DNA from 3 places in the Methylobacterium sp. ap11 genome. Region 3 is predicted to be linked to each of the others. Evidence: predicted binding sites of a transcription regulator. Region 3 holds the regulator's gene; each other region holds the start of a gene.
What was found. The regulator PhoB, encoded in region 3, activates phosphate uptake and scavenging genes when phosphate is short. The targets are predictions, from matches to a motif close to TGTCATNNANCTGTCAT.

Region 1 (10,464 bases), on a different contig from region 3:
ATCGCGGCGCTCGCGCGCTTCCTCGACCATGTGGCGGCGCACGACGACGTGTGGGTGACCCGCCGCATCGACATCGCCCGGCACTGGGCCAAGACCCATCCGCCCGCCGGCCTGACCCCGAGCCGGATGGGCCGCGCCCTGTTCGTCGAGAGCTTCGGCGACGTGTTCGAGCATTCCCCCTGGGTGGCGGACGGGGCGCATGCCGCCGGGCTCTCGGGGATGCAGGATTCGGCCGACGGGCTGCACGCCGCCATGGTCGCGGTGATGCGGGCGGCCGAGCCGGCCTGGCAGCTCGCCCTGATCCGCGCCCATCCCGACCTCGCCGGCCGGGTGGCGGCGGCCGACCTCGCGCCGGAATCGCGCGCCGAGCAGGCCTCGGCCGGCCTCGACGCCCTCGACGCCGAGGGCCGCGCCCGCTTCCTCGACCTCAACGAGCGCTACCGCACCCGCCACGGCTTCCCCTTCATCATGGCGGTGCGGGGCAGGAGCCCGGACGAGATCCTGGCCCAGCTGGAGGAGCGCCTCGACAACTCCGCCGACTACGAGCGGGCCCGGGCGCTGCAGGAGATCGAGACCATCGCGCTCCTGCGCCTGCGCCAGCGGCTGCCCTCGCTGCCGGACGTCTTCTCGGCCACGGCCTGACGGGAGCCGCCTCGCCCCGGGGACGGCTGCCGTCGCCGGGACGACCTCCCGTCGACCGCCGCCCGGCCGCGCCCTCACGCCGCCGCGCGGACACCCTCCCCCACAGTGGGGAAGGGTCAGGCGCGGGGAGCGCAGCGCGCTAAGTGCCTCGCTTCGGCCGCCCGGCCTGCGGCGTGTAGTCCATCGTCGTGAAGCTGCCGCCCTGGAGGGTGCGGGCGATCGGGTCGAGGGGGTTTTCCTGCGCCAGGATCTCCTCGGCCCAGTCCTCCGCCGACTGGGTCGGGCGGTAGCCGATCGCCGCGGCGGCGTCCGCGTTGTTCCAGTAGCTGCGCGGGTTGTCCGAGGCACCCCAGACCGCGACGTAGCCGGGCACCGGCGCCGCGATGCTGCGCAGGACGAGCTGGGCGAGGTCGTCGTGGCCGAGCCAGGTCGAGAGGTGGCGGAACTCCGTCGGCCGCGGCAGGGCGCTGCCGATGCGCAGGGCCACCCCCTCGATGCCGTGGCGGTCCCAGTACATCCGGCCCATCAGCTCGCCCCAGGCCTTGCTCAGGCCGTAGGCGCCGTCGGGCCGGAACGGTGCGTCGGGATCGAGGCGGGACTCCACCGGGTGCATCCCGAAGGCGTGGTTGGAGCTGGCGAACACCACCCGGCGCAGAGCGTGGCGCCGCGCCCCCTCGTAGATCGCGTGGAGCGCGACGAGGTTGTTCTCGATCACCTCCGGCAGCGGCTTCTCGACGCTGGTACCGGCCATGTGGACCAGGACCTCGGTGCCTTCGAGCAGCCGGTCGACGGCATCGGCGTCGCGCAGGTCGCCGGTCGTCACCGTCTCGGCCTCCGAGAGCGGGGTCAGCGTCGTCGGCCCGCCGCCGGAGCGCAGGACGATCCCGGCCGCGAGGAGCCGCGGCCGCAGCACCGCCCCGATCTGCCCGCCCGCTCCCGACAGCGCGACCCGCATCCCCGTTGCCTCGCTCATACGCGCTCCTCCCGTGCCGGCGCCCTTCGGACGGGGCACCTCGGGCGCCATCATCGGTGAGGGCGCGCTCGGCGTCGAGCGCGGAGGCCGCGGATCGCGGGTTGCGTCGGCGCCCGCGGCCCGCGAAGGTCCGCGCCGACAACGACAACCAGGGAGGAACGCCCCCGTGTGGACGCCGACGATCCGGTATCCCGACCCCGCCATCGAGGTCATCGATCCGTCCTTCGCCCGCTACCGGGTGTTCAGCGCCGGGGTCGAGCGTCTCGCCACCGGGTGCCGCTGGAGCGAGGGACCGGTCTGGTTCGGGGATGCGCGCGCCCTCCTGTGGAGCGACATCCCGAACAACCGCATCCTGCGCTTCGACGAGGAGACCGGCGCGGTCTCGGCTTTCCGCAAGCCGTCGAACTTCGCCAACGGCAACACCCGCGACCGCCAGGGCCGCCTCGTCACCTGCGAGCATGGCGGGCGGCGGGTGACGCGCACCGAATACGACGGCGCCATCACGGTGCTCGCCGACCGTTTCGAGGGCAAGCGCCTCAACTCGCCCAACGACGTGGTGGTGGCCCGTGACGGCGCGGTCTGGTTCACCGACCCGCCCTTCGGCATCCTCGGCAACTACGAGGGCGAGCGGGCCGAGCCCGAGCTGCCGCAGAACGTCTACCGGCTCGACCCGGTCACGGGGGTACTGGAAGCCGCGGCGACCGACCTCGCCGGGCCGAACGGCCTGTGCTTCTCCCCCGACGAATCGATCCTCTACCTCGTCGAGTCGCGGGCGCAGCCGAACCGCCGCATCCTCGCCTTCGACGTCGCAGGCGGGCGCTTGACCAACCGGCGCGTCCACATCGATGCCGGCCCCGGCACGCCGGACGGCTTCCGCTGCGACACCGACGGCAACCTCTGGTGCGGCTGGGGCATGGGCGACGACGCCCTCGACGGGGTGATGGTGTTCAACCCCGAAGGACAGCTGATCGGCCGCATCCGCCTGCCGGAGCGCTGCGCCAACCTCTGCTTCGGCGGCCGCCACCGCAACCGGGTGTTCATGGCGGCGAGCCAGTCGCTCTATTCGGTCTACGTCGACGCGCAGGGGGTGGCCGGGGGGTGAGCCCCGGCCCGCGGCGGGCGGCTAACCGCCCTTCCGCCCCGCCGCCACCAGGCACATGAGCTCGAACAGCACCTGCGCGGCGCATTGTGCCGTGTTGCTGGTCGGGTCGTATTGCGGCGCCACCTCGACCACGTCGCCGCCGACGATGTCCACGCCCGCGAGCCCGCGCAGCAGTTCGAGTACCTCGCGGGGGGTGAGCCCGCCCATCTCGGGCGTGCCTGTGCCAGGAGCGAAGCCCGGATCGAGGCTGTCGACGTCGAAGGACAGGTAGGTGGGCCCGTTGCCCGCGACCTCGCGAGCCCGGGCGATCACCGCGGGAAGCCCGAGTTGCGGCACCTCCTCGGCATGGATCACGGTCATGCCGGACACGTAGGAGAACTCCCACAGGTACTCGGCGCCGCCGCGGATGCCGATCTGGATCGTGCGGGCGGGATCGAGCACGCCGTCGAGCACCGCCTGGCGGAAGGGACCGCCGTGGTGGAACTTCGAGCCCTCGTAGACGCCGCCGGTGTCGCAATGGGCATCGATGTGGATCATGCCGACCGGGCGCGACGCGCCGACCGCCCGCAGCGTCGCGCGGCTGATCGAGTGGTCGCCGCCGACCGCGAGCGGCACCACGCCGGCCTTCACCACGGTCGAGAAGAAGTCCTCGATGTCCTCGTGGCAGCTCTCGAGGGAGAAGCGGCTGCGGAACGGCACGTCGCCGATATCGGCCGCCTTCAGCTCGGCGGCCGGGGTCATGCGCAGGACGTGCTCGTAGGGTCCGACGCGCTCGACCGCCCGCACCGCCCGCGGCCCGTGGCGGGCGCCGGCCCGGTTGGTGACGCCGAGATCCATCGGCACGCCGATCAGCGCCACGTCGAGGCCGCCGAAATCGGGCAGCGTCGCGGCGTCGGGGCGATAGGGCAGGTCGAGGAAGGTCGCGACGTCGGCGAACGGCCATTTCCGTCGGTCGCTCTCGCTGAATTGCTGGCGCGCCGCCTTGGCGAAATCCGGGTCGTCGATGTCGCCGCCGGTCGCGTCGAGGTAGCGGGCGCGAAGGGCCGCGAGCTTGGCCTGATCCATGGAACAATCCGGGAGGAAGGGCCCGTCGGTCGCCGCCGGCCGGGCGCAGCACTCGGGGGGTCGGCTTCCGCGAAGATAGCCCCGGCGCGCCCGGCGTGCCCTCGGCCCGCGCCGCCCGGGCGTGACTGAAGCGCAGGCCGGCCGCGCTGGCAAGCCCGCCCCGACCGCGCCGGGGCCTCGCGACGGGCTTCCGGTCGGCGGCGTTTTCTGCGACGAGGCCCGCATCCCCGCCGCCGCGCCCGCCTTCGCGCGACACCCAGCCCGGAGAGCCGCCACGCATGGGCGAGAACCACGCCGCCGGGTCCGGACCCGCGCCCGCCAGGGCCTGAGCCGATGCGACGTCTCCGGCCCGGGCGCCTCGCCCTCGCGCCGGCCTGGCCCGGCGTGTGGCTTCTGGCCGGCGCCCACCTCCTCGCCTTCGCCGACCGGTTCATCGCCGCCCTGGTCGCCCCGGCGATCAAGGCCGACCTGCGCCTGAGCGACTTCGAGCTCGGCCTCGTCCAGGGCACCGCCTTCGTGGCGGCCTACGCGGTCGCCTCGCTGGCGGCCGGCCCCCTGGTCGACCGGCTCCACCGCCCGCGCCTCATCGCCGCCGGGGTCCTGGTCTGGGGGCTGGCCTCCCTGGCCTGCGGGCTGGCCACCGGCCTCGGGGAGCTGGTCCTCGGCCGCGCGGCCCTGGGCCTCGGCCAGGCGGTCCTCACCCCGGCCGCCCTGGCGCTCATCGCGGCGCGCCAGCCGCGGGACCGGATCGGTCAGGGCGTCTCGCTCTACGTCGCCGGCGCCACCCTGGGCCGGGCGACGGCGCTGGGGCTCGGCGGCGGGCTCCTCGCCCTGCTGCCGGCGACGGTCCCCCTCGGCCCCGGCGCCCCGGTCGCGGCCTGGCGGGTGCTGTTCGCCCTCAGCGTCGTGCCGAACCTCGTCCTCGCCGTCCTTCTCCTGCGCCTGCCCGATCCCGGGCGCGGCGTCGGCCGCCGCCCGGCGCGCCGGCAGGCCCTCACGCCCTGGCTCGCCCGGCATGCCGGGCGCTACGCCGTCCTCGCGGTCGCCGGGATCGCCGTCACCCTGGTGGTGCAGACCACCAACGCCTGGGCGGTGACGCTGCTCGTGCGCCGCTTCGGCCTGTCCCTGCCCTTCGCCGGGATGGTGTTCGGGACGATCGTCGCCGTCGCCGCCCCGCTCGGCCAGGTCGCGGGCGGGCGCCTCCTCGACCGCACGGCCCGGCGCGGCCTGCCAGGCGGGCGGCTGGTGCTCGGCGCGCTCCTCGGCACCCTGCCGCTCGCCGCGACCGTAGGGCTGGCAAACGACCGCGGGCTCGCGCTGACGGCGCTGGTCGCCCTGATCTTCGGCCTCGGCATCGGCTCGGTCGCGACGCTGGCGGGGCTGCAGCTCATGACGCCGCGCGCGCTGCGCGGCCGCGTCACCGCGCCGTTCGTGGCCTGCACGACGCTCGCGGGGTTCGGGCTGGGCCCGCCCCTGGTCGGGCTCCTGGCCGATCGCGTCTTCGGCGAGGCCGGGCTCGGCCGGGCCCTGCTCGCCGCGAGCCTGCCGGCCTACGCGGCCGGGATCATTGCCCTCCTGCTCGGTGCGCGCTACCTCCGCGGACCGGTGGCCGCAAAGGAAGGCGAGCGCCGCTGAGAGGTCGGGGGGCCGAAGCGCCCCGTCCGCTCCGACCAGGGAGCCCCCCGCGCGGCGATGGACACGATCACCCTCGGCCCCGACCTGCCCGCCGCCGACGACGCCTTCGAGGCGTACCGCGCGCTCTACAGCAGCGGCACCGACGTCGATCGCCTGGCGGGCACGTTGCGGACCGAGGTCGTCGCCCACCGGCTGCCGCGCATGCTGGTCTTCGACCGCCGCCTCGCCGGGGTATCGCATGCCCGCGGGCCGCGCCGGGTCGCCCGCGACGGGTTCGACCACGTCACGCTCCACCTGGTGCTGTCCGGGCGCATGATGCTGGAGGTGCCCGGCGCGATCCGGGCGGTCGAGGCCGGCAGCCTCGCGCTGTTCGACCTCACCCGGCCGCAGCGCACCTGGACCGAGGGCGCGCACATCGTCACCGCGTCGATCGCCCGCGACCGCCTCGATCCGGCGGTGATCGACGGGCTCGACCTGCACGGGCTGGTGCTCGGCCCGGGCGCCGCGGGGCTGTCGATCGACTTTCTCCGCTCGCTCGCCGCCCATGCCGCGGGGCTGACGCCGCACCTTGCCGGCATCGCGACCGATTCGCTGTGCCTGCTCCTCGGGGCGACCCTGGCCTCGCTACGCGACCGGGCCGGATCGGTCCCGCCCCCGGTAGCCGCCGGGCGCGCCCGCGCCCGGGCCACCGCGTATATCGACCGGCATCTCGGCGACCGCGACCTCTCGGCCGCGACGGTCGCGGCCGGGATCGGCGTGTCGCGCAGCGTGCTCTACCGCCTGTTCGAGCCGGCGGGCGGGGTCACCCGGTTCGTGCAGCAGCGGCGCGTGGCGCAGCTGCGCCGCTCCCTGTCGCGCCCCGACGAGCACCGCACCGTCGACGAGCTCGCGACCGCGACCGGCTTCACCTCGCCGAGCCATGCCGGACGGCTGTTCCGCGACGCCTTCGGCGTTCCGCCCGGGGAGTACCGGCGCGGCGCGCGCGGCCCTGCCGAGCCGGACCGGGCCGGCCCGCTCCGGCTCGCGCACATCGATCGCGCGGGCGTGCCGCCGCTCGGCTTCATGCCCTGGCACGGCGAATTGATGTGACCGGAATCGAGGGGCCCTGACGGGCGAAGGGCGACCGGCCCCCGCCGGTCGCCCTCGAGATCCGCGGTCCGGCCCGGAGCGCGGAGCGGCCGGGCGGTCTCGCGGGCGATTGTTCCGTGTGCCGCCCCGGACGGGACGGCCCGCGGCCTCAGGCGCGGCGGCGCTTGGCCGGCTTCGCGTCGGCGACCGGCGCCGTCACGACGGCATCCGACGAGGCGCGCTTGGCGGCGGCCGCGACGGTGCGGCCCCGGCCCAGGCCGATGCTCTTCGCCAGCTCGGAGCGCTGCGCGGCGTAGTTGGCGGCGACCATCGGGTAATCGTGCGGCAGGCCCCACTTGCGGCGGTACTCCTCGGGGGAGAGGCCGCGGGTGGAGAGGTGGCGCTTGAGCGACTTGTACTGCTTCCCGTCCTCGAGGCTGATCAGGTAGTCCGGGGTCACCGTCTTCTTGATCGGCATCAGCGGGGTCGGCTTCTCGGCCTCCTTGGCGGCGGGCTGGCCGAGGGACAGGAAGGCGGTGTGCACGGTGCCGATCAGGCCGGCCAGATCGGCGGCCGGAACCGAGTTGTTGGCGACGTAGGCCGACACGACGTCGGCAGCGAGGGCGACGAAGTCGACGTCCTGGACCAGATTTTCTTGCGACACGGATATTCGTCCTAAATCAACGCACCCGATGGACGGGCATGGTGCCGATATCGGGCAGGCCCGCGCAGTTTCAACCCACCGTCGTACGGTCAGCGCGGAATTACCCACAGATGCTTTTTGTAATCGTCCGGAAATGATGTCGCGCAACGGCTTCATCCTGCGCGACAGATGCACCCAAGCCTTGCGCCCGACGACGGCTACTCCCCGGCGGACTCTGCGAATCCCGCCCGGACGGGTGGCGGAGCGCCCGGACCGTCTCGACGACGGTCCGACCTCGATCGGTGCGTGCCGGGCTTTGCGCATGACGGGGGGAGGTTCGGACGCCCGACGGAGCAGGCGGGTGTCCGCGCCGAAAGGCCGAGCGGATTCGCCGCAGGGCCGGGACCGTCATCGGAACGTCATGAGAGGGGCCGACACGCAGGCCATACCGTGACGGACAGGAGCCCCGCCCGATGGATTTCCACCGCCGCTTTACCGTGCTGATGTGCACGCCGGCCTTCGATCCGGACGACCTGGAGGGCGTGCGCGTCAACCAGATCGTGGCGGCGGTCGAGCATCGCGGCTTCGAGGTGGTGCGGGCGCGGCGGGTCGAGGACGCGGCGATCGCGGTCCAGACCGACGCGGCGGTCGGCTGCCTGGTGGTGGACTGGGGCAAGCGCGGCCTCGACGGCAAGGCGGCGGCGCTCATCGACATGATGCGCAAGCGCGGCCTCGAGATGCCGATCGTCATCATGGTCCGGCGCAAGCGGCTCGAGGACATTCCGGTCGAGCTGCTCGACTTCATCGACGGCTACATCTTCCTGGCGGAAGAGACTCCCGAATTCATCGCCCGCGGCCTCGTCAGCCGCGTGACGCAATACGCCGAGACCCTCAAGACCCCGTTCTTCGGCGCGCTGGTCGACTACGCCGAGAAGGGCAACCAGCTCTGGACCTGCCCCGGCCACAACGGCGGCATCTTCTACAACCGCTCGCCGATCGGCCGCATCTTCGTCGAGCACTTGGGCGAGGCGATCTTTCGCGACGACCTCGACAACTCGGTCCTCGATCTCGGCGACCTCCTGACCCACGAGGGCCCGGCCCTCAAGGCGCAGAAGGAAGCGGCCCAGATCTTCGGGGCGGAGAAGACCTACTTCGTGCTCAACGGCACCTCGGCCTCGAACAAGATCGTCCTGTCCTCGCTGGTGGCCGAGGACGACCTGGTGCTGTTCGACCGCAACAACCACAAGGCGGCGCATCACGGCGCGCTGTTCCTCGGCGGCGGCATCCCGATCTTCCTGGAGACCGACCGCAACGCCTACGGGCTGATCGGCCCGATCTTCCACGAGGCGCTGGACGAGGACAAGATCCGCCGGAAGATCCGCGACAACCCGCTGGTCAAGGACAAGGAGGCGTGGCGCAAGGAGCGGCCGTTCCGCGTCGCGGTGATCGAGCAATGCACCTATGACGGCACGATCTACGACGCCCGCGAGATCGTTTCGAAGATCGGCCACCTCTGCGACTACATCCTGTTCGACGAGGCCTGGGCCGGCTTCATGAAGTTCCATCCCCTGTTCCAGGGCCGCTACGCCATGGGGCTGACGGGTCTCGACGAGACCTCGCCCGGCATCATCGCCACCCAATCGACCCACAAGCAGCTCGCGAGCTTCTCCCAGGCCTCGCAGATCCACACCAAGGACGGGCATATCCGCGGCCAGACCCGGCGGGTGGAGCACCGGCGCCTCAACGAGAGCTTCCTCGTCCACGCCTCGACCTCGCCGTTCTACCCCCTCTTCGCCTCCCTCGACGTCGGCGCCCAGATGATGAAGGGGCGCTCCGGCATGATCCTGTGGGACGACACGATCCGGCTCGGCATCGAGTGGCGCAAGAAGGTGCGGGCGATCCGCAAGGAGTTCGAGGAGAACGAGCGCGACCCCAAGCGCCGCTGGTTCTTCGATCCCTTCGTGCCCGACATGGCGACGGGCGCGGGCGCCGCCGAGGTGCCGTGGGAGAGCCTGCCGACCGACGAGCTCGCCTCCGACGCCCGCCACTGGGAGCTGAAGCCCGGGGCCGGCTGGCACGGCTTCACCCATGTCGCGCCGGGCTACGCCATCACCGACCCGAACAAGCTCACGGTGCTCACCCCCGGCTTCGACCGGCAGACCGGCGAGTACACCGAGCACGGCGTGCCGGCGCCGATCGTCGCCCAGTACCTACGCGAGAACCGCATCGTCCCGGAGAAGAACGATCTCAACTCGCTGCTCTTCCTGCTGACGCCGGGCGTCGAATCCTCGAAGGCCGGCACACTGATCTCGGGGTTGGTCGCCTTCAAGCGCCTGCACGACGACAACGTGCTGCTCGAAGAGGCGATGCCGGAATTCGTTCGGCGCCGGCCGCAGCGCTACGGCGGCGTGCGCCTGCGCGACCTCTGCGCCGACTACCACGCCTTCCACCGGCAGGCCGGGACCTCGGGGCTGCAGCGCAAGCAGTTCATGCCCGAGCACCTGCCCGAGATGGTGATGCCGCCGAAGGCCGCGGCCCAGATGCTGACCCGCAACAACGTCGACTTCGTGCCGATCGCGGAAGCCGAGGGGCGCATCGCCACGACCCTGATGCTGGTCTACCCGCCGGGCATCGGCACCGTGCTGCCGGGCGAGCGGCTCGACGAGCGGGCGAAGCCCATGCTCGACTACTTCAAGATGTTCGAGGCCGCCGCCAACCTGTTCCCGGGCTTCGAGGCCGAGATCCAGGGCGTCTACCGCCAGGTCGAGCCGGACGGGCGCATCCGGTTCTACACCTACGTGCTGCGGGAGGGCCGCTGATGGATTCGGCGCCTTCGCAGCCGGGAATCGTGATCCGGCCGTCGACCGATGCGGACGTCGCGGCGATGATCGACATCTACGAGCACCACATCCGCCACGGCGTCGGCGATACCGGCGACTTCGAGGAGGACCGGCTCCGGCCGGACGACCTCAAGCGCCGGCGCAAGAACATGCGCTCGAAGCGCCTGCCCCACCTCGTGGCCGAGCGCCACGGGATGGTGGCGGGCTACGCCTACGCGGTGCCGTTCCGCAAGCGGCCGGCCTACCGCTACACGCTCAAGCACTCGATCTACGTCCATGCCGGCCACCTGCATGCCGGCATCGGCCGGCGCCTGCTTCCGGCGCTGATCGAGGCCTGCGCGGCGGGCGGCTACCGCCAGATGATCGGCTATATCGACGCCGAGAACGAGGCGTCCTTGCGCCTGCACGAGACCTGCGGCTTCACGCGTGTCGGCCACCTGCCGGCCGTGGCCTACCGCCACGGACGCTGGGCCGACAGCGTGATGGTGCAATGCGC
Region 2 (10,464 bases), on a different contig from region 3:
CTTGGTGCGCAGGGAGGCGTCGACCATGCGCGAGCCGAGCTTGACGACGATGCCGCCGATCAGGCTCGGGTCGATGCGCAGGTCGAGGTCGACCTCGGCCTTCGCGACGTCCTTCAGGGACGCCTTGATGTCCTGGAGCACCGCGTCGGAGGGCTGCTCGGCCAGCCGCACCTCGGCACGGACGATGCCCTTCGACTCGCGCACCAGCTCACGGTAGGCGCGGATCATGTCGGGGAGGGCGAAGAGCCGGCGGTTGGCGGCCGACAGGCGGATGAAGTTGGCGGCCAGCCCCTGGATGCCGGCCTTGGCCACCACCGCCTCGATCGCCTTGACCTGGTCCTCGGCCGAGAAGGCCGGGCTGCGCACCAGGCGCCGCAGGTCGGCACTCTCGGTCAGCAGGGCGTCGAACCGGTCGAGCCCCTCCGCCACCGCGTCGACGGCCCGCTCGTCGCGGGCGAGCTCGAACAACGCCGAGGCGTACCGCCCGGCGGCGCCCGCCAGGGGAGAACCCGATTCCGATGCGTTCTGAGCCACCAGCGCTCTCTCTTCATGTCCTGGCCCGACGGGTCCGGCCGCATCGCGCCGGCCTGAAAAGGAGCGGCGGCGGCGCGCGGCCCGTCGATGATGGGAAAGGCTCCGGCGCGAGAAGACTGCCCCCTCCCCCGGCGCGGCGCCGGCCTAGCATGGGTTTTCGGGGGGCGCAAGGCGAGCGCGGGCGTGCGCCAATCGCGAGGCGGGCCCTGGATTTAATCCGGTCCGGGGCCCTTCCGCGCGTCATCGCGGGCATCACCCGGGGCGCGCCTTCGACGTTGGTCGGATGGCGCGCGCGAAAACCCGCCGGTGCCGCGTCGTGCGAGGTCGCGCCGGCACCGGGGCGGACGGGCAAGGTTTCGTGATGGTTTCCGAAAAATTTCGGGCCGCGCCGGTCCGGGAGTCAGCTCCCGCAGGCGATCTCGTCGCACTCGGCCACCGCCGCGAGCATCCGGGCGAGGCTCTTCGGTCCCGGATAGCCGAGCAAGGCCGCGGTGCCGACGACGTAGGACGGGGTGGCGTGCAGGCCGAGATTCGCGGCGAGCCGCATCTGGCTCTTCAGGGCCTCGCGCACCTCGTCGGAATCCGCCGCCTGCTCGATCGCCGCCCGGTCGTGGCCGAGGCGGGCCGCCGCCTCGAGCGCCCGCGTCCCGTCGATCCGCCCGGCGGTGCCGGGCCCGAGGAGCGCGGCGTAGAGCCCCGCGGTCGCCGCCGAGCCGCCGGCCCGCTGCACGGCCAGCGCCACCTTGGCGGCCTGGGCCGACTGCACCGACAGGATCGGGTTGTTGATCAGCCCGATGCGCAGGTCCGGATTGGCCCTGACGAGGTCGTCGAGGTCGCGCGCCGCCGCCCGGCACCAGGGGCAGTTGTAGTCGAAGAACTCGAAGAGGGTGACCGAGGCCTCGCGCGGCCCGATCCAGGTCACGCCGCGCAGCCGCCCGATCTCGGAGACGAGCTCGCCCGGCAGGCGGGTGTTGGGCAGCGGCTGGCCGTTGTCGCCGGTGATTGCGCGCCACTGGCCGTCGGCCTGCGCCCGCGCCTCCGGGGCGAGGGCGGGGAGCGCCGCCAGGGAGGCGGCGATCAGGGTACGGCGGGAAAGCGGCATGGGAGTCCTCGGGGGATCCTGGGCGGGCCTCGGGAGCCCGGGTCCGGCACGCGACGGGCTGTCGTTACCCCCGAAGGTCTAGCTCGGCCATTTTGGCCGGATGATGGCCTCACGCCCGCGCCGCCAGCGCTTCCACCACGGCCGCCTCCAGGGCCTGCGGCGTCACCCGGGGGGCGAAGCGGGCGATCACCCGGCCGTCGCGCCCGACCAGGAACTTGGTGAAGTTCCACTTGATCGCCCGGGTGCCGAGAAGCCCGGGCTTCTCCTGCTTCAGGTGGGCGAAGAGCGGCTCGGCCCCGGGCCCGTTCACCGCGACCTTGGCAAAGAGCGGGAAGGTCACGTCGTAGGTCGTCGTGCAGAACCGGGCGATCTCCGCCGCATCGCCCGGCTCCTGGGCGCCGAACTGGTTGCAGGGAAAGCCCAGCACCACGAGGCCGGCATCGCGGTGGCGCCGCCACAGCGCCTCCAGCCCGGCATAATGCGGGGTGAAGCCGCAGGCCGACGCGGTGTTGGCGACGAGCAGCACCTTCCCGCGGTACTGCGCCAGCGGGTGGGGCGTGCCGTCCGGGGCGGCGGGGACGAAGTCGTGGACGGTGGTCATCGCCACCTTATGCCCCAGGCCGCCGCCCTTCGTCTCGCGTGGAGCGGGCCCGAGGGGCGTCTACGCCCCCACCTTCCCCCCGCCCCGCTTCGTGATCGCCACCACCGCCGGGCGCGGTGGCAGGGCGGGGTCGAAGTCCGGCCAGCGGGTCGCCGGGTTCTCGAAGGTGGCGGGCACGGCGCTGGGGTCCTCCTCGTCGGCCTCGCCGGGATGCTGCACGGCGACGAAGAAGGTGGTGTCGTCGGGGGTGAAGTAGGGGCCGCACATCTCGGCCCCCATCGGCACCTGGAAGAAGTGCTTGGCGGTGCCGCGGCGGGCCCCTTCCGTCTCCATCGCCCAGATGCCGTCGGCCCGGCCGGTCTTCGACGGCGAGTTGCCGTCCGTGGCGACCCAGAGGCGGCCCGCTCCGTCGACCGCGCAATTGTCCGGCATGCCGAACCAGCCGTCCTTCGTCGTCGCCGACGAGAAGGTGGCGCCGACCGCCGCGACCGACGGGTCGCCGCAGCGCACCAGCACCTCCCAGGCGAAGGCGCCGGCCGCGAAGTCGCCGCCCTCGGGCGAGAGCTCGACGATGTGGCCGAAGCGGTTGTCGGGCCGCGGGTTCGCCGCATCGACCTGGTCGGCCTTGCGACGCGTGTTGTTGGTCAGCATCACGTAGACCTTGCCGGTCCTGGCGTTGGCCTCGACGTCCTCCGGCCGGTCCATCTTGGTGGCGCCCAAGAGGTCGGCGGCCCGGCGGGTCTCGACCAGCACGTCGGCCTGGTCGCGAAACCCGTTCTCCGGCGTCAGCGGTCCCTGCCCGAACACGATCGGCAGCCAGGTCCCGCGGCCATCGGCGTCGAAGCGGGCGACCGACAGCGTGCCGTGGTCGAGGATGTCGCGGTTGGCCGCCCGGTCGGCGGTGTTGACCGGGTCCTTCGTGACGAAGCGGTAGACGTAGTCGAAGCGCTCGTCGTCGCCCTGGAACACGACGTAGCGGCCGTCGCGCGCCATCGCGCCCGCCGCGCCCTCGTGCTTGAAGCGGCCCATGGCGGTGCGCTTCACCGGCACGCTCGTCGGATCGAACGGGTCGATCTCGACCACCCAGCCGAAGCGGTTCGGCTCGTTGGGCTCTTTCCCCAAGTCGAAGCGCTCGTGGAAGCGGGCCCAGCCGTAGAGGTTGCCCGGCATGCCGAGGCGCTTGTGGTTGCGGGCTTCCGGCGAACCCTCGGCCAGGCGGCCCTGGAAGTAGTAGTTGACGTTCTCCTCGCAGGTCAGCCAGGTGCCCCACGGGGTCACGCCGCCGGCGCAGTTGTTGAGCATGCCCAGCACTTGGGTGCCGTCCGGGTCGGCGCCCGTGCGCAGGCGGGCCGAGCCGGCGGCCGGGCCGGCGATCCGCATCGGGGTCATCGCGGTGATGCGGCGGGCGTAACGGGATTCCGGCACCACCCGCCAGCGCCCGTCCTCGCGTATGACCTCGATCACCGAGCCGCCATGGGCCGCCATCTCAATGTCGACGAGGTCGCGGTTCATGCCCGCGAAGGCGACCTTGCCGTCCTGGCGGCCGAGGCCGGGGAACATCAGCTCCTCGTTGGTGTATTCGTGGTTGACGACGAGGAGGCCGTGGCCGGCCGGGTCGCTCGCGCCGGGCAGCGGGAAGAAGCCCAGGAAGTCGTTGTTGTAGCCGAATTGCTGCGCCTGCGCGGCGGCGCTCTGCCTGTGCGGGTCGAAGGCCGGAGCGCCCGGCAGGACCGGATCGCCCCAGCGGATCAGCACCTCGGCGTCGTGGCCCTCCGCCACATGGTGGCGCTCGTCGGCGCCGGCCGGCAGCTCGCGGAACGGGAAGGTTTCGGGGCCCGCCGCCGCGACGGCCCGTGGCGCGAGCGTCGCCGAGATCGCCGAGACGGCTAGGCTCGCGGCCAGGCCCCCGCGCAGGATCTCGCGCCGGTCGAAGCGCCGGGCCACGACCTCGCCGAGGGTCGGGTTCGGGCTCGGGTTGGAGCCGGCATCCTCGGCCGCCTCGGCCTGCTGCGAACGGTTCAGCGACGGCTGCGTCATCGGGTCCCCTCGGCGCTCCCTGTCATGCGACCCGGGAGCTTACCCGGCGGACCATGGCGGCGGGATGACGGCGCCCGGCGATGCGTCCGCGGCCGGGCGGGCGGGCCTCAGGGCAGCAGGTGCGCGTCCAGCCAGGGCCGCGGGGTCGGGTCGGGCAGGCGGTGGGCGATCCAGTCGATCACCGCGTCCGGGGTATCGAAGAGCGGCGCGCGGGTGAAGCCCCGGCAGGGCCCGTAGGTCTCGGCCACGCGCCACTTGTGGCAGTGCTCCGGCGCGGCGGTGACGGGCTCGAGGCGCACCAGCAGCGAGACCGGCTGATCGCCGAGAGAGATCAGGCAGGTGTCCTGGTCCGCCCCGTCGCGGTTCATGCGGGCATGGCGCTGGGTCAGCGTGCCGGATGGTCTCGCCTGTGTGGGTCTGCCGAACATCCCGCTCCTCTCGTTCCCGCCCCATGAACTAACACGACGTGTTAAGAAGTCCCGAAACAGATGGCGACAATCCAATCCGTCCTCGACAAATTGGTGCTTTCGTCCTGTAACGCCACGCTGAAATGATTCGATACTCGATCATTACAACCTAAAATTGGTTAAGAAACCGCAAATATGTCCCGCTTGATTGAGCGTGGCATGTTTCGGTGGGGCGCTCAAGTGGATCGCCCGCGCGATGGACTGTTCGCCGGGAAAAGCCTGCTGGCGCGCGCCCGGCCTCGATTGCCGGCCCCGACCCCGGCGCGGGGAGGCGCGCTCCTCGAAACCTGCTAGACCCCCGTCCGGGCACCGGAAGACCGGGCCGTCGGGAGGAGCGCGGACGCGATGGACGACGAGACGTTTCGGGCCTGGGCGCACCGGGCTGCCGACTGGTCGGTGGATTACCTCGAAGGCGTCGGCGAGCGGCCGGTGCGGGCGCAGGTGGCCCCCGGCGAGATCCTCCGTCAGCTGCCCGAGACCCCGCCCGCCGCGGGCGAGCCGATGGAGCGGATCTTTTCCGATCTCGACCGGGTGGTGATGCCGGGCATGACCCATTGGCAGCACCCGCGCTTCTTCGCCTATTTCCCGGCCAATGCCAGCCCGCCCTCCCTGGTGGCGGAGTTCGTCACCGCGGCGCTCGCCGCGCAATGTATGCTCTGGCAGACCTCGCCGGCCGCGACCGAGCTCGAGACCCGGGTGATGGACTGGCTGCGCCAGATGATCGGCCTGCCCCAGGACTTTTCCGGCGTGATCCAGGATTCGGCCTCGGGCGCGACGCTCGCCGCCCTCCTCACCGCGCGCGAGCGGGCGCTCGGCTTCACCGGCAACGCGACCGGCCTCGCGGGCGGGCCGACCCTGCGGGTCTACGCCTCGCAGCAGGTCCATTCCTCCGTCGACAAGGCGGTGCGCATCGCCGGCATCGGCGACGCCAACCTGGTGCGGATCCCCGTGACCGGCCCGCTCCACGGCATGGACCCGGACGCCCTCGACGCGGCGATCCGGGCCGACCGGGAGGCCGGGCGGGTGCCGGCCGCCATCGTCGCGTGCCTGGGCGGCACCGGCATCGGCGCCTGCGACCCGATCGAGGCGGTCGCCGCGGTGGCACAGCGGCACGGGGTGTTCCTCCACGTCGATGCCGCCTGGGCCGGCAGCGCGATGATCTGTCCCGAGTTCCGCGACCTGATGCGCGGCGCCGAGCTCGCCGACAGCCTGGTGTTCAACCCGCACAAGTGGCTGTTCACCCATTTCGACTGCTCGGCCCATTTCGTCCGCGACCCGAAGGCGCTGACCGACACGCTGGGCCTGCGCCCCGCCTACCTGCGCACGCTCGGGCGCGACGGCGTCGTCGACTACAACGAGTGGTCGATCCCGCTGGGGCGCCGCTTCCGGGCCCTGAAGCTGTGGTTCGTGATCCGCTCCTACGGCGTCGAGACGCTGCGGGAGATGATCCGCGCCCACGTCGCCTGGGCGCGGGAGCTCGCCGGGATCATCGACGCCGACCCGGATTTCGAGCTGACCTCGGCGCCGGTCCTCTCGCTGTTCAGCTTCCGCTACGCCCCTGCCGGTGCAAGCACCGGTGCCGGTGCGAGCACCGGTGCCGGTGCGGGCACCGGTGACGGTGCGGACGACCTCGACGCGCTGAACGCCCGCCTTCTGGAACGGATCAACGACGACGGTCGCACCTACCTGACCCAGACCCGGCACGGGGATCGCTTCGTCCTCCGCTTCCAGGTCGGCCAGACCAATACGACGCGGGCGGACGTGATGACGGCGTGGGACGCGATCCGGGAGATCGCCGCGGGGTTGCGGGTGGGGTGAACTGAAGGCCAGAGCATCACGATGCGGATAGCTGTCTGCTCGTTCCGGAGTGTCCGCAGACCTCTATCCTGATCTGCGCGAAGGCCTCCTCCAGGAACGGGGCGGCGCTCCGGTCGCCGCCGGCCTGGATCCAGGCCTCGATCGCCAGCCGCATCGCGCCGAGGGAGACCATCGCGACGAGGCGCAAGGCCTGGCTGCGGGCGGGGTCCGGCCAGCGCTCGACGAGAGCCTCGTGCAAGGCCCGCTCGTGCAGGCCGTAGGTCGCCTGCTTGCGCGCCTGCAAGGTCTCGTTCGCGCGCAGCACCCGGTCGATGCTGATGAATTCCTGGGTTCGGATGCCCGCCACGAGGTGCAGCATGGCGCCCCGGACGACGTCGACCGGCGCCGCGTCGGGCTGGGCCAGCACCGCCTCGCGCAGCTGCGCGCCGAAACCCCGCATCTGCCAGTCCAGCAGGATCTCTTCCTTCGACCGGAAGTAGGAGAAGAACGTCCGACGCGAGATGCCGGAGGCCTCCGCGATGGCGTCGAGCGTCGTCGCCTCGTAGCCGCGCTCGCCGAACAGCCGCAGGCCGGTCTCGGCGATCCGCCGCAGCGTCTCCTGGCGCTTGCGCGCGCGCAGGCTCACGGGCTGTCCAGACTCGCTCTCCATGCGGCCTTCTCGCACGGCGCTTCCCCCTTGAGAAGTTGCACCCGGTGCAGTAATAAATTTGCACTGAGTGCGATCATGCACTCGGTGAAAGGGAGTCGCGACCATGTCGGGCTGGACGCTGGCCGATCTGCCGTCCCAGGCGGGACGCACCGCGATCGTCACCGGGACCGGGGGCCTCGGCCTCGAGGACGCCCTGGCCCTCGCCGGCGCCGGGGCGGAGGTGATCGTCGCCGGGCGCAACCCGGACAAGGGCGCGGCGGCGCTCGCCCGCATCCGGCAGGCGGTGCCGGAGGCGCGGGTCGCGTTCGAGGCCCTCGACCTCGCGAGCCTCGCCTCGGTCGCCGCCTTCGCCGAGCGGATGGCGGGAAGCCGCGACCGGATCGACCTCCTGATCAACAACGCCGCCGTGATGGCCCCGCCGACGCGGCAGGTCTCCGCCGACGGCCACGAGCTGCAATTCGCCACCAACCATCTCGGCCACTTCGCCCTCGCCGCGCGCCTGCTGCCGCTGCTGAGCCGGGCCGGCGCCCCGCGGGTCGTCTCGCTGTCGAGCGTCGCGGCCCGCAGCGGGCGCATCGCCTTCGACGACATCCAGGCGGAGCGCGCCTACCGGCCGATGGCGGTCTACAGCCAGTCGAAGCTCGCCTGCCTGATGTTCGCCCTCGAGCTCCAGCGCCGCAGCGATGCCGGGGGATGGGGCCTTGCCAGCCTCGCCGCCCATCCGGGCATCGCCCGCACCGATCTGCTGCCGAACGGCGCCGGCGCCCGCAGCGTCGGCGGGCTGGCGCGGAGCCTCCTGTGGTTCCTGTTCCAGCCCGTCGCGCAGGGCGCGCTGCCGACCCTCTACGCCGCGGCCGCGCCGGCGGCGAAAGCGGGTGGGTATTACGGCCCGATCCGCCTCGGCGAGACCCGCGGCGCGCCCGGCCCCGCGCGGATCCCCGCCCAGGCGCTGGACGAGGCGGCGGCCGCGCGGCTGTGGGAGATGTCCGAGCGCCTCACCGGCGTGAGCTTCCCGGAGGCCCGATGACGCCGATCCTCGCCCGGATGGTTAGTGCAGGGCTGGTCGCCTCCGCATCCCTCGTGAACCTCCCGCCCTGCGTCGCGAAGGCGGCCGATCGCGCAGAGCGCTCCGCCGCCGTGGCCGAGGCAGGGCCCGTCCACCTGGCAGGCGACGCGGCGCTGTCTTTACGCAGTGCGATGCAGGACGGCAGACGGTCACGTAGTCACGCGGCGAGCGCGAAGACAATCCTCGTTCACCCCCGTACCGCCCGCTCCGGCGGGCAGCGCAACACCGCCTCCACCTCCTCGCGGGTCTTGCCGCGCACCGCGTAGCCCATCGCCTCGAAGCGCTCGATCAGCGCCGGGCTGTCCTCGGTGGCGCAGGCGGCCCAGGCGGCCAGCCGCTCGTTCATCGTGTGGAGTTCGGCGGACGGGTTGCGGTGCGGGGTCGACGGTTCGTTCATGGGGGCGGCCATCCTTGACGACTGGGTCGTGCCGGCGGGAAGACGTAGGGTCAACGCGCCGGCAGCCGTCATGGTTGTGTCTTAAAACGCCGCCCTCACTCCATGGTGGGCGCCAGCTTCTTCACCCCCGGCACGTCCTCGCCGAGCCAGGCGGCGTTCTTGGCGGTGCCGTCGAAAGTGGCGCTCGTCTTGAACAGCTCGTACTTGCCCTCCAGCGCGTAGGGGCGGCTGCGGGTGAGCAGTTCCGCCACCGTCGCCTTGTCCATCGGCGTGAAGGTCTTCACCGCCTCGAAGGCCTGGTCGAGGTCGCGCTGGTTCTGGATGCCGGTGATGACCACCGAAGTCTGCAGGTTGAGCGAGAAGTGCAGGTACTCGATCGGCTTGATCGGCGCGTCGCTCTTCAGGATCACCCCGTCGCCGAAGGTCTTCATGGCGAGCGCCGCGATGCCGTTCTGGACGAGGTAGGGCAGCACGAGGTGGCCGAAGCTGCGGAAATGCGCGTCCATCACGTTGAGCGGCATCTGCACCGAATCGAAGTGGAAGCCGCGCTCGGCCGCCACTTCGAGCATCTGCAGGTGGATGCGCGGGTCCTTGTGGCCGGTGAAGCCGATATAGCGCAGCTTGCCGGCCTTCTTGGCTTCCTGGAACGCCTCCATGGCGCCGCCTTCGGCGAAGACCCGGTCGGGATCGTCGTAGCGCAGGATCTCGTGGTGCTGGACGAGGTCGATCCGGTCGGTGCGCAGGCGGCGCAGCGACTGGTCGATCTGCTTCATGGCCTCCTGCTTGGTCCGCCCGTCCATCTTGGACATCAGGAAGACCTTGTTGCGATAGCCGTCCTGCTCGAGGGCGATGCCCATCCGCTCCTCCGAGCGGCCCTCGTTGTAGTCCCAGCAATTGTCCATGAAGGTGATGCCGCGGTCGACACCCTCGTGGATCAGCCGCGTCGCCTCGGCATCGGTCACCGCGGACTTGCCGAGGTGGAAGCCGCCCATGCCGATCGCCGAGATCTTCTCGCCCGTGCGGCCGAAGGGCCGGTAGAGCATCTCGCCCCGGCGCTCGCCGGGATCGGTGACGAACGGCAGGTCGGCGGGGTCGTTGGGCCGCGTGTTGGGCAGCGGGGCGGGCGGGGCGTTCACGGCCGCCCCCGCGGAGCCGGAGACCGCGAGACCGGCTCCGAGGGCCGCACCCTGCAGGAAGCTGCGACGTTCCATGGCGATTCTCCTTGAGCGGGATTCATCGGGACGACTCCGTCAGGCGGTTTGCCGCGTGGAGCAGGCGGAGCGCCGCGCAGGCCGCGCCGTAGCCGTTGTCGATGTTGACGACCGCGATGCCGGGCGCGCAGCTCGCCAGCACCGCGTCGAGGGCGGCGCGCCCGCCCTGCGCGACGCCGTAGCCGACCGAGGTCGGCACCGCGATCACCGCGCCGGCGACGAGGCCGCCGAGCACGCTGGGGAGCGCCGCATCCATGCCGGCGGCGCAGATGACGATCGGATGGGCCCGGATCTCCTCGACCCGCCGGGTCAGCCGCCACAGGCCGGCGACGCCGACATCGGCGATCAGCGTGGTGGCGTGGCCCTGATAGGCCAGCGTCCGCTCGGCCTCGCGGGCCACCGGCACGTCCGAGGTGCCGGCCGCCACGATGGCGATGCGGGCGGGCCCCTCGACCGGACGCGCCGCGCCGAAGAACGCCGTGCGCGAGACCGCGCAGTAATCGAGCCGGTCCCTGTACCGGAGGGCCGCGAAGCGCTCCGGGTCGAGGCGGGTGACGAGGAAGCGCGCGCCCCGCTCGTCGG
Region 3 (10,464 bases):
CCTCGAAGGAGGGATCCAGTAACCTCGGAGAGTTCTGGAGCCCTCCTTCGAGGTTAGTCGATCTTCGATCGACCAACACCTCAGGATGAGGTTGCTGGTGGGATAGAGCGTGTCGATCGGTCGACCAAGCTCTCAGGGGCGGCCCGGCTTCGCGTCGGCACGTTTCATGGCAATGTCGTCCGTGCACCGAAGAAAAGCGTTGTAGGTCTTGCCGGAGACTCTCCGCTTGATCCAGCTGTTCCGGCCGTTGTGACGTGTCTGGATCCCGACCGATTCCGCGCATCTCTCGCGCTCGGCGCTCGACTGCGCCGATGCCGGCTGCACGGCAAGTCCGAGCATGGAAGCGATCATCTCTCCGGCCAGCAGAAAAGCCAAGATCGTCGCGATGTTTCTGAGTTTTTCCATGGAAACATTCCCCGCTTGACTTGAAAATCCTAACGTCATGCTCGGCGATCTACAACTATAAATGTTCGATACGCAGATCGCCTTCACCCCTGACCCAGGGACGGATCCGTGCAAGGGGCGGTGCGGGTGGGCATGTCGGGATCGGCGCCAGGATTCGGCGCGGTGCTCGGGGCGGGCGCGCAGCCGTCGGCCAAGCCTTGTACGGAGCCAACGTCAAGGCGCCCCGGGGTCGTGCGGACCGGAGCCCATCCCCGGTCCTGCCGACCGCGCGAAGGCCTCCGATGCGTCGGACGCCCCTCGTAATCCCGCGCGGTCCAAAGGTCTTACGGGCGTTGCATTTTTGCGGCAGCCAGGCCGGCCGGCATCGTTTCTAAGCAGACGCGCTGGAGCACGGCACATCTGGGGCCCTCGCGCGACCATGACCGGAATCACCGAGCCGATGCGATGCCTGTCGGCCGCGGCGGGCGTCCTGATGCTCGTCCTCTCCACCCCGGCATCCACGCAGGCCGCGCCGCGCAGCGAGTCCGGGACAAAGGACAGGTCCGGGATGGAGGACAGGTCCGGGACGGGCCTGGGCGGCGCGCGGGAGGCCGGCGAGGACGAGGGCCGTCCGGCCGGAACGTCCAGCAAGACGGACGACGGGAAGGACGTCGATACCGAGCACCTGTTCGGCTTCACGGAAGGCGCCGATGCCGGCGAGAAGGGCGAGCAGGAAGCGGTGGTCGACACCGTCTCGCGCATCGGCAAGCGTCGTGACGGCCCCGGCCGGTCGGCCTACCGCGTGCTCGACACGCGGCTCGCCTACCAGTTCAACCCCATCGACAGGCTGAGCCTCGAACTCAGCGCCTTCGGCACGCTGCGGCGGCAGCGCAACGTTCTCGATCTGGACGACAAGTCCTACGGCACCTTCGACGGCGTCTCGCTCGAGGTGAAGTACCAGTTCCTGAAGGGCTCGAAGGAGCAGCCCTTCGGTCTCGCCCTGGAGGTGCGCCCTCGCTTCACGCGCGTCCTCCCGGTCGAAGGCCGCGGCGCCGACATCTTCGACGTCGAGAGCCTGCTCCAGCTCGACGTCCAGGTGGTGCCGGACAAGCTCTGGTACGGCAGCAACATCAGCGTCGAACCGGCGGCCGGGCGCGAGCGGGGCGGCCCGGGCTATCGCTCCTCGACCTTCCTGTGGTCGAACGCTCTCGTGGGGCGCGTCGGAGACAGCACCTATCTCGGCCCGGAGGTCCGCTACCTGCGCGGCTACGAGGGGGCCTTCCTGAACCGGCTCGAGAGCGAGGCGCTCACCCTGGGGCCCGCGCTGCATCACCGGTTCACCGAGAAGGTCTGGCTGACCGTGGCCTATGCCGGGCAGGTCTGGGGCCGCGACACCGACCCGGCCCTGGCCGGCCGGTCCCTCGGGCTGAACCAGTTCGAGCGGCACAGCCTGCGGGTGAAGTTCGGGATGGAGTTCTGACCCGGACCGGGAGACGGCCGTCCGGCGTCACGGCTCGGGCGCGAACATCTCGTCGAAGGAGTAGCCGGAGCCGCGCACGGTGCGGATCGGGTCCGAGTCGCGGCCGCGGTTGATCGCCTTGCGCAGGCGGCCGATATGCACGTCGACCGTGCGCTCGTCGATGTAGACGTCGTGGCCCCAGACGCCGTCGAGGAGCTGCTCGCGGGAGAAGACCCGGCCGGGGCTCTGCATCAGGAACTCGAGCAGCTTGAACTCGGTCGGGCCGAGATGCAGCTCGCGGCCGTCGCGGCGCACGCGGTGGCTGACCCGGTCGAGCTCGATGTCGCCGGCGACGAGCAGGTCGGCGACGTGGGCGGGCTTCGCGCGCCGCAGGAGCGCGCGCACCCGCGCCAGCAGCTCGGGCACCGAGAACGGCTTGACGATGTAGTCGTCGGCGCCGGTGGCGAGCCCCCGCACCCGGTCGCCCTCCTCGCCGCGCGCGGTCAGCATGATCACCGGCAGCCGCTCGGTCTCGCGGCGGGCGCGGATGCGCCGACACAATTCGATGCCGGAGAGGCCCGGCATCATCCAGTCGAGGAGGACGAGGTCGGGGACCTGCTCGCGCAGGCGGATATCCGCCTCGTCGCCGCGGGCGACGGCGTCGACCTCGAAGCCCTCGGCCTCGAGGTTGTAGCGCAGGAGGAGGGTCAGGGCCTCCTCGTCCTCGACGATCAGGATGCGGGTACTCATCGGGGCACTTCAGGGTCGTCGCCGCCGGGACGGCCCGCTCGGCCTCGCGGCCGGGCAGGCCATCCGGTCAGGCCTTGGGCGGGGACTGGGGCGAGAACTGGGGATCCACGGTGGCGAAGCTCGACCCGTCGTTCTTCGGCCGGTCGGTCGTCAGCGTCTCGCCGGTGGCGAGGTAGTGGATGGTCTCGGCGATGTTGGTGGTGTGGTCGCCGATGCGCTCGACGTTCTTGGCGCAGAACAGGAGGTGCGTGCAGAACGTGATGTTGCGCGGATCCTCCATCATGTAGGTCAGGAGTTCGCGGAACAGCGAGGTATAGAGCGCGTCGATGCCGCCGTCGCGGGCCCAGACGTCGAGGGCCGCCACGGTGTCCTGGGTGGCGTAGGCGTCGAGCACGTCCTTGAGCTGGCCCTGGACCAACTCGTTCATGTGCTCCACGCCGACGACGATCTTCTGCAGCTGGACCTGGTCGGCGATCGCGACGACGCGCTTGGCGACGTTCTTGGCGAGATCCCCGATGCGCTCGAGGTCGCCCGAGACGCGGATCGCCGAGATCGTCTCGCGCAGGTCGATCGCCATCGGCTGGCGCTTGGCGATCAGGAGGATCGCCTTCTCCTCGATCTCGCGCTGCAGCCCGTCGAGGCGCTGGTCGACGGCGATCACCGACTGGGCGAGGGCGGCGTCGCGGCGCAGGAGCGCCTGGCCGGAATCGGCCACCATCTTCTCGGCGATGCCGCCCATCTCGGCGATGCTGCGCCGCAGGTTCTGCAGCTCCTGATCGTAGGAGGTGACGATGTGGTTCGACATGGAGTGAGACTCCCCGCGATGAAGTGGAGCGTGGGATCGGGCCGGCCCGGCAAGGGCCCGGGCCGGCGGAACGAGGGCGGGACGCCTCAGCCGAACCGGCCGGTGATGTAGTCCTGGGTCTGGCGCTTCGACGGGTTCATGAACAGCCGGTTGGTCGGCCCGAACTCGATCAGCTCGCCGAGATACATGAAGGCGGTGAACTGCGAGATGCGCGCCGCCTGCTGCATGTTGTGGGTGACGATGGCGATGGTGAACTCGCCCCGCAGCTGCTCGATCAGCTCCTCGATGCGGCCGGTCGAGATCGGGTCGAGGGCCGAGGTCGGCTCGTCGAACAGGATCACCTCCGGGCGCTGCGCCACCGTGCGGGCGATGCACAGGCGCTGCTGCTGGCCGCCCGACAGGCCCATGCCGGATTGCTTGAGCTTGTCCTTCACCTCGTCCCACAGGGCGCCCTTGCGCAGGGCCTCCTCGACGCGGACGTCGAGGTCGGCCTTGCCGAGGCGCTCGTAGAGCCGGATGCCGAACGCGATGTTGTCGTAGATCGACATCGGGAACGGGGTCGGCTTCTGGAAGACCATGCCGACCCGGGCGCGCAGCTCGTTGAGGTCGATCGAGGGGTCGAGGATGTTGCGGCCGTCGAGCAGGATCTGCCCCTCGGCGCGCTGCTCGGGGTAGAGGCTGTAGATGCGGTTGAAGGTGCGCAACAACGTCGACTTGCCGCAGCCCGACGGCCCGATCAGCGCCGTGACCTGGCGGTCGAGGAAGTTGAGGTTGATGTTCTTCAACCCCTTGAAGTCGCCGTAGTAGAAGTTGAGGTCCTTCACGGCGAGGCGGATCGCGGCGGATTCGTCGGCCGTGCTCTGGCCCACGACCGGCACGGCGGTGGCGGTGGCGCTCATCGGTGTGTCTCCAGGATGCGGGTCAGCGCTGGGGGCCGCGCAGGACGAGGCGGGCCACGATCGACAGGCCCAGGATGGTGACGGTGATGAGGAGCGCACCGGCCCAGGCCAGCTGGCGCCAGTTCTCGTAGGGCGAGAGCGCGAACTGGTAGATCATGACCGGGAGGTTGGCGACGCCGCCCATCAGGTTCGGGCTGAACCAGGAATTGTTGTTGAGCGCGGTGAACAGCAGCGGCGCGGTCTCGCCGGCGATGCGGGCGAGCGCCAGCAGCACGCCGGTGACGATGCCCGACTGCGCCGCCCGCCAGGTGACGCTGCGGATCACGATCGAGAGCGGCGCGCCGAGCGCCGCGCCGGCCTCGCGCAGGGTGCCGGGCACCAGGCGCAGCATGTCCTCGGTGGTGCGCACGATCACCGGGGTGGCGATGATGGCGAGCGCGACCGCGCCGGCCCAGCCCGAGTAGCCGCCCATCGGCCGCACCATCAGGGTGTAGACGAACAGGCCGATCAGGATCGAGGGCGCCGAGAGCAGGATGTCGTTGAGGAAGCGGATCAGGTTGGCGAGGTGCGAGGTCCGGCCGTACTCGGCGAGGTAGGTGCCGGCGAGCACGCCGATCGGCGTCGCCACGACGATGCCGAGCGCCGTCATCACCAGGCTGCCGAGGATCGCGTTGGCGATGCCGCCGCCCTCGGAGCCGGGCCCCGGCGTGACGTTCGTGAACAGGGCCGGCGAGAAGCCCTGGACGCCCTGGATGATCAGCATCAGCAGGATCGAGCCGAGCACGATCGCGCCGAGGGCGGTGGCGAGGGTGCAGCCGACGATCAGGGCCTTGTCGGCGGTGCGCCGGCCGGCGCGGACCCGGCCCCATTCGGGCGGGGCGGGGCGGGCGGGGGCGGCGGGGGCGGACCCTGAGACCGCGGCGGGGGAGGCGCTCATCGGGAAACGTCCGTGCGGGAGCGGGATCAGGCCACCTTCGCGCGGCGCACCAGCAGCCGGGCGATGATGAGCACGATGAAGGTGACGACGAACAGGATGCAGCCGAGCGCCATCAGCGAGTTGAGCTGGAGGCCGTCGGCCTCGTTGAACTCGTTGGCGATGCGCGAGGCGATGGTCGAGCCCGGATCGAAGATCGAGGCCGAGAGCCGGTTGGCGTTGCCGATCACGAAGGTGACCGCCATCGTCTCGCCGAGCGCGCGGCCGAGGCCCAGCATCACCGCGCCGATGATCGAGACCGAGGCCTGCGGGATCAGGACGTGGCGCACGACCTCCCAGGTGGTGCAGCCGATGCCGTAGGCGCTCTCGCGCAAAACCGTCGGGATCTGGTCGAGCATGTCGCGGGTGATCGAGGCGACGAACGGCACGATCATGATCGCCAGGATGATGCCGGCGGTGAGCACGCCGACGCCGGACGGCACCTGGGCGTAGAACAGGGTGCCGACGATCGGCATCCCCTCGACGACGTTCGAGACCGGGATCTGCACGAAGCGCGCGAAGAGCGGCGCGAAGATGAACAGGCCCCACATGCCGTAGATGATGCTCGGCACGGCGGCGAGGAGCTCGATCGTCATCGCGACCGGGCGGCGGGCCCAGCCGGGGCAGAGCTGGGTCAGGTAGATCGCGATGCCGAGCGAGATCGGCACGCCGATGACGAGGGCGAGCAGCGCCGAGACCAGGGTGCCGATGATGGCGACGAGCGCACCGTACTCCTCGCGCCCGACGTTCCAGGCGCTCGAGACCAGGAAGCCGGGGCCGAAGGCCTGGAAGGCCGGCCAGCCGCCATAGGCGATCGAGGCCAGGATGCCGGCGAGCACCAGCAGCACGAGCAGCGCCGACGCGAAGGCGGCGGCGCGGAAGATGCGATCGCCCACCGGGCTGGGGGCGCGGCGGGCGACTTCGCGCCTCGCCGCCACTGCGACGTTCTCAGACAACGCGACCATCCGGGTTTCCCTTGGAGTGAGCGGCCTCTAGCGCGCTCGGCGGATCGAGGCGAGTCGGACGCGATCCGCCAGGGCCCGGCGGGCGGCGGAATCTCGGCTTTGCCCGATCCCCGCGCATGCCTGCCGGCATCGCGCGGGGATCGGAGCGCCCGGCCGGCGCCCCGCGCCGGCGGACGGGAGGGCGGGGGCCGCCCTCCCGGGATCTGTCGGCCGCGGCGCGGCTTACTGGCCGAGGACCGGCTTGCCGTCCTTGGCGACCGACTTCCACTCGTCCTCGACCAGGCCGACGACCTTGTCGGGCAGCGGCACGTAGTCGAGGTCGGAGGCCATCTTGTCGCCGCTCTTGTAGGCCCAGCGGAAGAACTTCAGCACCTCGGCGGTGCGGGCCGCGTCGGCCGGGTTCTTGTGGACCAGGATGAAGGTCGCGGCGGTGATCGGCCAGGCCTTGGCGCCGGGCTGGTTGGTCAGCGAGATGCCGAAGCCCGGGGCGGCCTTCCAGTCGGCGTTGGCGGCGGCGGCCTGGAACGCCTCGTCGCCCGGCATCGGGTACTGGCCGTCCTTGTTCTGGATCAGCGCCACCGGCAAGTTGTTCTGCTTGGCGTAGGCGTACTCGACGTAGCCGATGGCGTTCGGGACCTGCTTGACGACGGCCGTGACGCCCTCGTTGCCCTTGCCGCCCTGGCCGGCCGGCCAGCTGACCGTGGTCGAGGCGCCGAGCTCGGACTTCCAGGCCGGCGACACGTCCGACAGGTAGGTGGTGAAGATGTTGGTGGTGCCGGACGCGTCCGACCGGTAGACCGGGGTGATCGGGGCGTCGGGCAGCTTCACGCCGTCATTGAGCTTGGCGATCTTCGGGTCGGACCACTTCTTGATCTTGCCCTGGTAGATCTCGGCCAGGACCTCGCCGGTCAGCTTGACCTCGCCCGGCTTGATGCCGGCGATGTTCACCACCGGGACGACGCCGCCCATGACGGTCGGGAACTGGACCAGGCCGTCCTTGGTCAGGGTCTCGCCCTTCAGCGGCGCGTCGGTGGCGCCGAAATCGACGGTCTTGGCCTGGATCTGCTTGATGCCGCCGCCCGAGCCGATCGACTGGTAGTTCAGGCCGTTGCCGGTCTCCTTGCGGTAGGCCTCGGCCCACTTGGAATAGACCGGGAACGGGAAGGTGGCGCCGGCGCCGGTGATGTCGAGGGCGAGCGCCGAGGTCGCGATCTGGGCAGTCGCGAGCCCGATGACGAGCGCGTAGGAGAAAGGCTTCACTGGGTTCTCTCCGTGTTCGGATCGGTCCGGCACGATGCGGGGACGATTCGTCGTCCCGATATCCTGCCGTCGACGGCCGGTGAGGACGCGACCGGCCTCCCCGGGCTGCGCCGGACCCCGTCCTGATGCTTGCCAGGTCGTATGTCGTCGCGGCGCGACGGATACTCCCGGCCTCACGCCGGCCCTATGACGATCCGGTGACAGTTGGATGACAGCGCCCGCCCGGATGCGACGTTTCGGCCGCCTCGCGCGTTGGCACGGCGAAGAACAGGACGGGGCTGCCCATCATCCCTCGCCCCTCATCCACAGCAGGACGCGATCCCGTGCAGGACCTCGACACGAAGACCGACGCGGCCCGGGACGGCGAGACGACCGGCCATCCGGACGAGCCGGGGCGGCGGGCGCTGCTCGACCTCCACGCCGAGCGCGCGGCGCTGGAGCAGCGCCTCGCCCGCGCCGAGCAGGAGCGCCTCTACCTCGCCGACCCGGACGCCGTCGCGGCCGCGCAGGCCGAGGAGACGGCCCTGCTGGCCGATCTCGACCGCATCATGACGCGCATCCGCGCCGCCGAATACCGCAGCCAGCCCGGCGCGCGGACCTGGTAGGGCCCGCCGGGCGCGGCCGACCGGGACGCTCCCGCCCGGGTGCGACGACGGCGGCGGGAACCTGGGCCGTACGAGGCCGTTGCCCCCGGCGACCTGGGCCGCCGGCCCGGGCGCGGCCGCGCCCTCGCGCGGCGAGCCGGAGCGATGGCGATGCGGTGGAGCGAAGGGCGGACCAGGCATGCGCCGCGCGACGGAGCGCGCGACCGGACACGGCACCGCCCGCCGCTCCGCTGACCCGCCCCGCGGCGTTGCGCACCCGTCGACAGCGCGCCGCCGCGCCCCACCTTCCCGCTTGAAGGAAGCTCCGGCGGGGTATGACGCGCGGCTCGGACCCGCGCCGCCCCACCTCCCCGCTTCAGAACGTGAGAGTCGCATGGCGTCCACCGACAATCCCATCCTGGCCACGCCCGAGTCGAAGCCCGGCCTGCCGCCGACCGTGCAGCGCCATCTCGGCCATCAGCTGCGCGCGGCTTACGCGCCGATCGAGACCGCGGCGACCCCGGAGGTCTTCCTCGCCCTGATCGAGCGGCTCGAGGCGGCGCTCGCCGAGCAGGGCCGGTCGGTCGAGCCGGCCTTCCGCGAGGGGATGCTGGCGGCCCTGTCGTCACTGCGCGCCTTCGCGCTCTCGCTCACCAACAACTCCGCCCGGGCCGACGACCTCGTCCAGGACACGATCCTGCGCGCCTGGCAGAACCAGCATCGCTTCCAACCCGGCACCAACCTGAACGCCTGGCTGTTCACCATCCTGCGCAACGCCTTCTACTCCGAGCAGCGCAAGCGGATGCGCGAGGTCCAGGACGAAGACGGTTCCTACGCCGCGCGTCTGTTCACCGCCCCCGACCAGGGCCACCGCCTCGACGTGCAGGACCTGCGCGCCGGCCTCGCCAAGCTGCCGCCCGACCAGCGCGAGGCGCTGATCCTGGTGGGCGCCGAGGGGCTGTCGTACGAGGAGGTGGCGGGCATCTGCGGCGTCGCGATCGGCACGATCAAGAGCCGCGTGAACCGCGCCCGCAACCGCCTCGCCGAGCTCCTCGGCTACGGTGACGACGACCTCACCGGCGACCGCATGATGCAGTCGGCCATGGGCGAGGGCGTCTGAACGGGCGCACCCCCGGGCCGGGCGCCGGGCGGAGTCGAGACGCCCGCGCCCGAGAGTCATGAAGCTGTTATCTCAGCGGTTCTCCGCAGTTGCGGGGTTCCGGGGCGAGGGGTTAATTGGCCTTAACCTTCGGTGAGGCTCCCCCGTGACCGTCCCCAACCTGATGAAGCCCGGCGGCGGCCGCTCGCGCGCCCTCGTGCGGAGCCTCGCCCTCGGCCTGCTGCTCGGCCTCGGCGGCGTGGGGGCCGGCAGCACCCTGGTGCAGGCCGCGGACGATGCCGGCGTGCTCGACTTCCTGCTCGGCGAGGTGCCGCGCAGCCTCGGCCTGCCGGCGCGCGCGCCCCGGCCCCAGGCGGCGTTGCGCGAGCGGCGGATCCGCTGGACCGGCCGCCCGGCGACCGTCGCCGTCGATGCGCCGCGCTGGGTCACCCCGGTGCACCGCCCGCAGGCGTCCCTGCCGAGATCGGCCTCGCCGCAGGCCCCGCAGCGTCCCCGCCCGCGCCTCGCGGTCGTACGGACCGAGGCGCCGGGCGGGTTCGCCGGCAGCCACGACCGGACCGTCTGCGTGCGCACCTGCGACGGCTACATGTTCCCGCTCGCCAACCTCGAGGGGCGCGACGCCCTGCCGGCGCATCAGGAGGCCTGCCAGGCCGCCTGCCCGGGCGCCGAGACCGCCCTCTACACATTGCGCGCCGGCCAGGAGCTCGACCGGGCGGTCGGCCTCGACGGCCGCCCCTACCGCAGCCTCGCGGCGGCCTACATCTACCGGACGCGCCAAGTGCAGAGCTGCGCCTGCCGGCCCGGCGAGGGCGGCTACGCCCGGCTGCTCCTGCGCGACGCCACCCTCCGGCCCGGCGACGCGGTGGCGGCCGGGCCCGGCCCCCGGGCCGTCGGCGCGAAGATCTTCGCCGGCCGCGACCGCGCCGGGGAGGCGCGCTTCGTCGAGTTCCGCCGCGCCGGAGCCCTCTCGGCCACGGCGCGACGCGACCTCGACCGCACCCTCGACGTGACGCGCCAGGAACGCGCCCGGGCCGAGTTCCGCCGTACCCTGGCGGCTGCCGCCAAGGGCCAGGGTCAAGGAGACGCCGGCCGCCTGCGCTACGCCTCGCGCGCGGTCGGCTTCGCCGAGGTGGTGAGCGATGCCGGCTTCCTGCCGGTCCGGGTCGTGGCGCCCTCCCCGTTCCGGTAGGCGCGCAGGCCGGCCCGGCCGCCTGTTGCGGCCCGGAGACAGGGCCGGTCTTCCGCGGCTCCACCCTCTCGCGGCG

Region 1: BMX97_RS24555 (Orn/Lys/Arg family decarboxylase) is a predicted target of PhoB. The motif match lies at 7,535-7,551, and genes of this name have one in related genera.
Region 2: BMX97_RS06490 (PhoX family protein) is a predicted target of PhoB. The motif match lies at 4,328-4,344, and genes of this name have one in related genera.

What each region holds. Positions count from the first base shown of each region.
Region 1 is NZ_FOEB01000022.1:17,866-28,329, forward strand. It holds gene puuE (allantoinase PuuE) at 1-642, shown strand, start outside; gene BMX97_RS24525 (NAD-dependent epimerase/dehydratase family protein) at 782-1,615, opposite strand; gene BMX97_RS24530 (SMP-30/gluconolactonase/LRE family protein) at 1,782-2,717, shown strand; gene speB (agmatinase) at 2,739-3,782, opposite strand; gene BMX97_RS24540 (MFS transporter) at 4,116-5,417, shown strand; gene BMX97_RS24545 (AraC family transcriptional regulator) at 5,475-6,506, shown strand; gene BMX97_RS24550 (Ros/MucR family transcriptional regulator) at 6,655-7,149, opposite strand; gene BMX97_RS24555 (Orn/Lys/Arg family decarboxylase) at 7,602-9,947, shown strand; gene BMX97_RS24560 (GNAT family N-acetyltransferase) at 9,947-10,464, shown strand, end outside.
Region 2 is NZ_FOEB01000003.1:407,601-418,064, reverse strand. It holds gene BMX97_RS06505 (F0F1 ATP synthase subunit delta) at 1-534, opposite strand, end outside; gene BMX97_RS06500 (DsbA family protein) at 935-1,636, opposite strand; gene BMX97_RS06495 (glutathione peroxidase) at 1,746-2,237, opposite strand; gene BMX97_RS06490 (PhoX family protein) at 2,298-4,274, opposite strand; gene BMX97_RS06485 (hypothetical protein) at 4,382-4,702, opposite strand; gene BMX97_RS06480 (pyridoxal phosphate-dependent decarboxylase family protein) at 5,087-6,559, shown strand; gene BMX97_RS06475 (TetR/AcrR family transcriptional regulator) at 6,576-7,208, opposite strand; gene BMX97_RS06470 (SDR family oxidoreductase) at 7,312-8,235, shown strand; gene BMX97_RS06465 (hypothetical protein) at 8,462-8,671, opposite strand; gene BMX97_RS06460 (aldo/keto reductase) at 8,767-9,882, opposite strand; gene larB (nickel pincer cofactor biosynthesis protein LarB) at 9,905-10,464, opposite strand, start outside.
Region 3 is NZ_FOEB01000004.1:280,238-290,701, reverse strand. It holds gene BMX97_RS07955 (hypothetical protein) at 133-405, opposite strand; gene BMX97_RS07950 (hypothetical protein) at 953-1,864, shown strand; gene phoB (phosphate regulon transcriptional regulator PhoB) at 1,892-2,593, opposite strand; gene phoU (phosphate signaling complex protein PhoU) at 2,661-3,398, opposite strand; gene pstB (phosphate ABC transporter ATP-binding protein PstB) at 3,485-4,297, opposite strand; gene pstA (phosphate ABC transporter permease PstA) at 4,320-5,234, opposite strand; gene pstC (phosphate ABC transporter permease subunit PstC) at 5,261-6,235, opposite strand; gene pstS (phosphate ABC transporter substrate-binding protein PstS) at 6,458-7,495, opposite strand; gene BMX97_RS07915 (hypothetical protein) at 7,819-8,100, shown strand; gene BMX97_RS07910 (sigma-70 family RNA polymerase sigma factor) at 8,474-9,199, shown strand; gene BMX97_RS07905 (DUF2865 domain-containing protein) at 9,345-10,388, shown strand.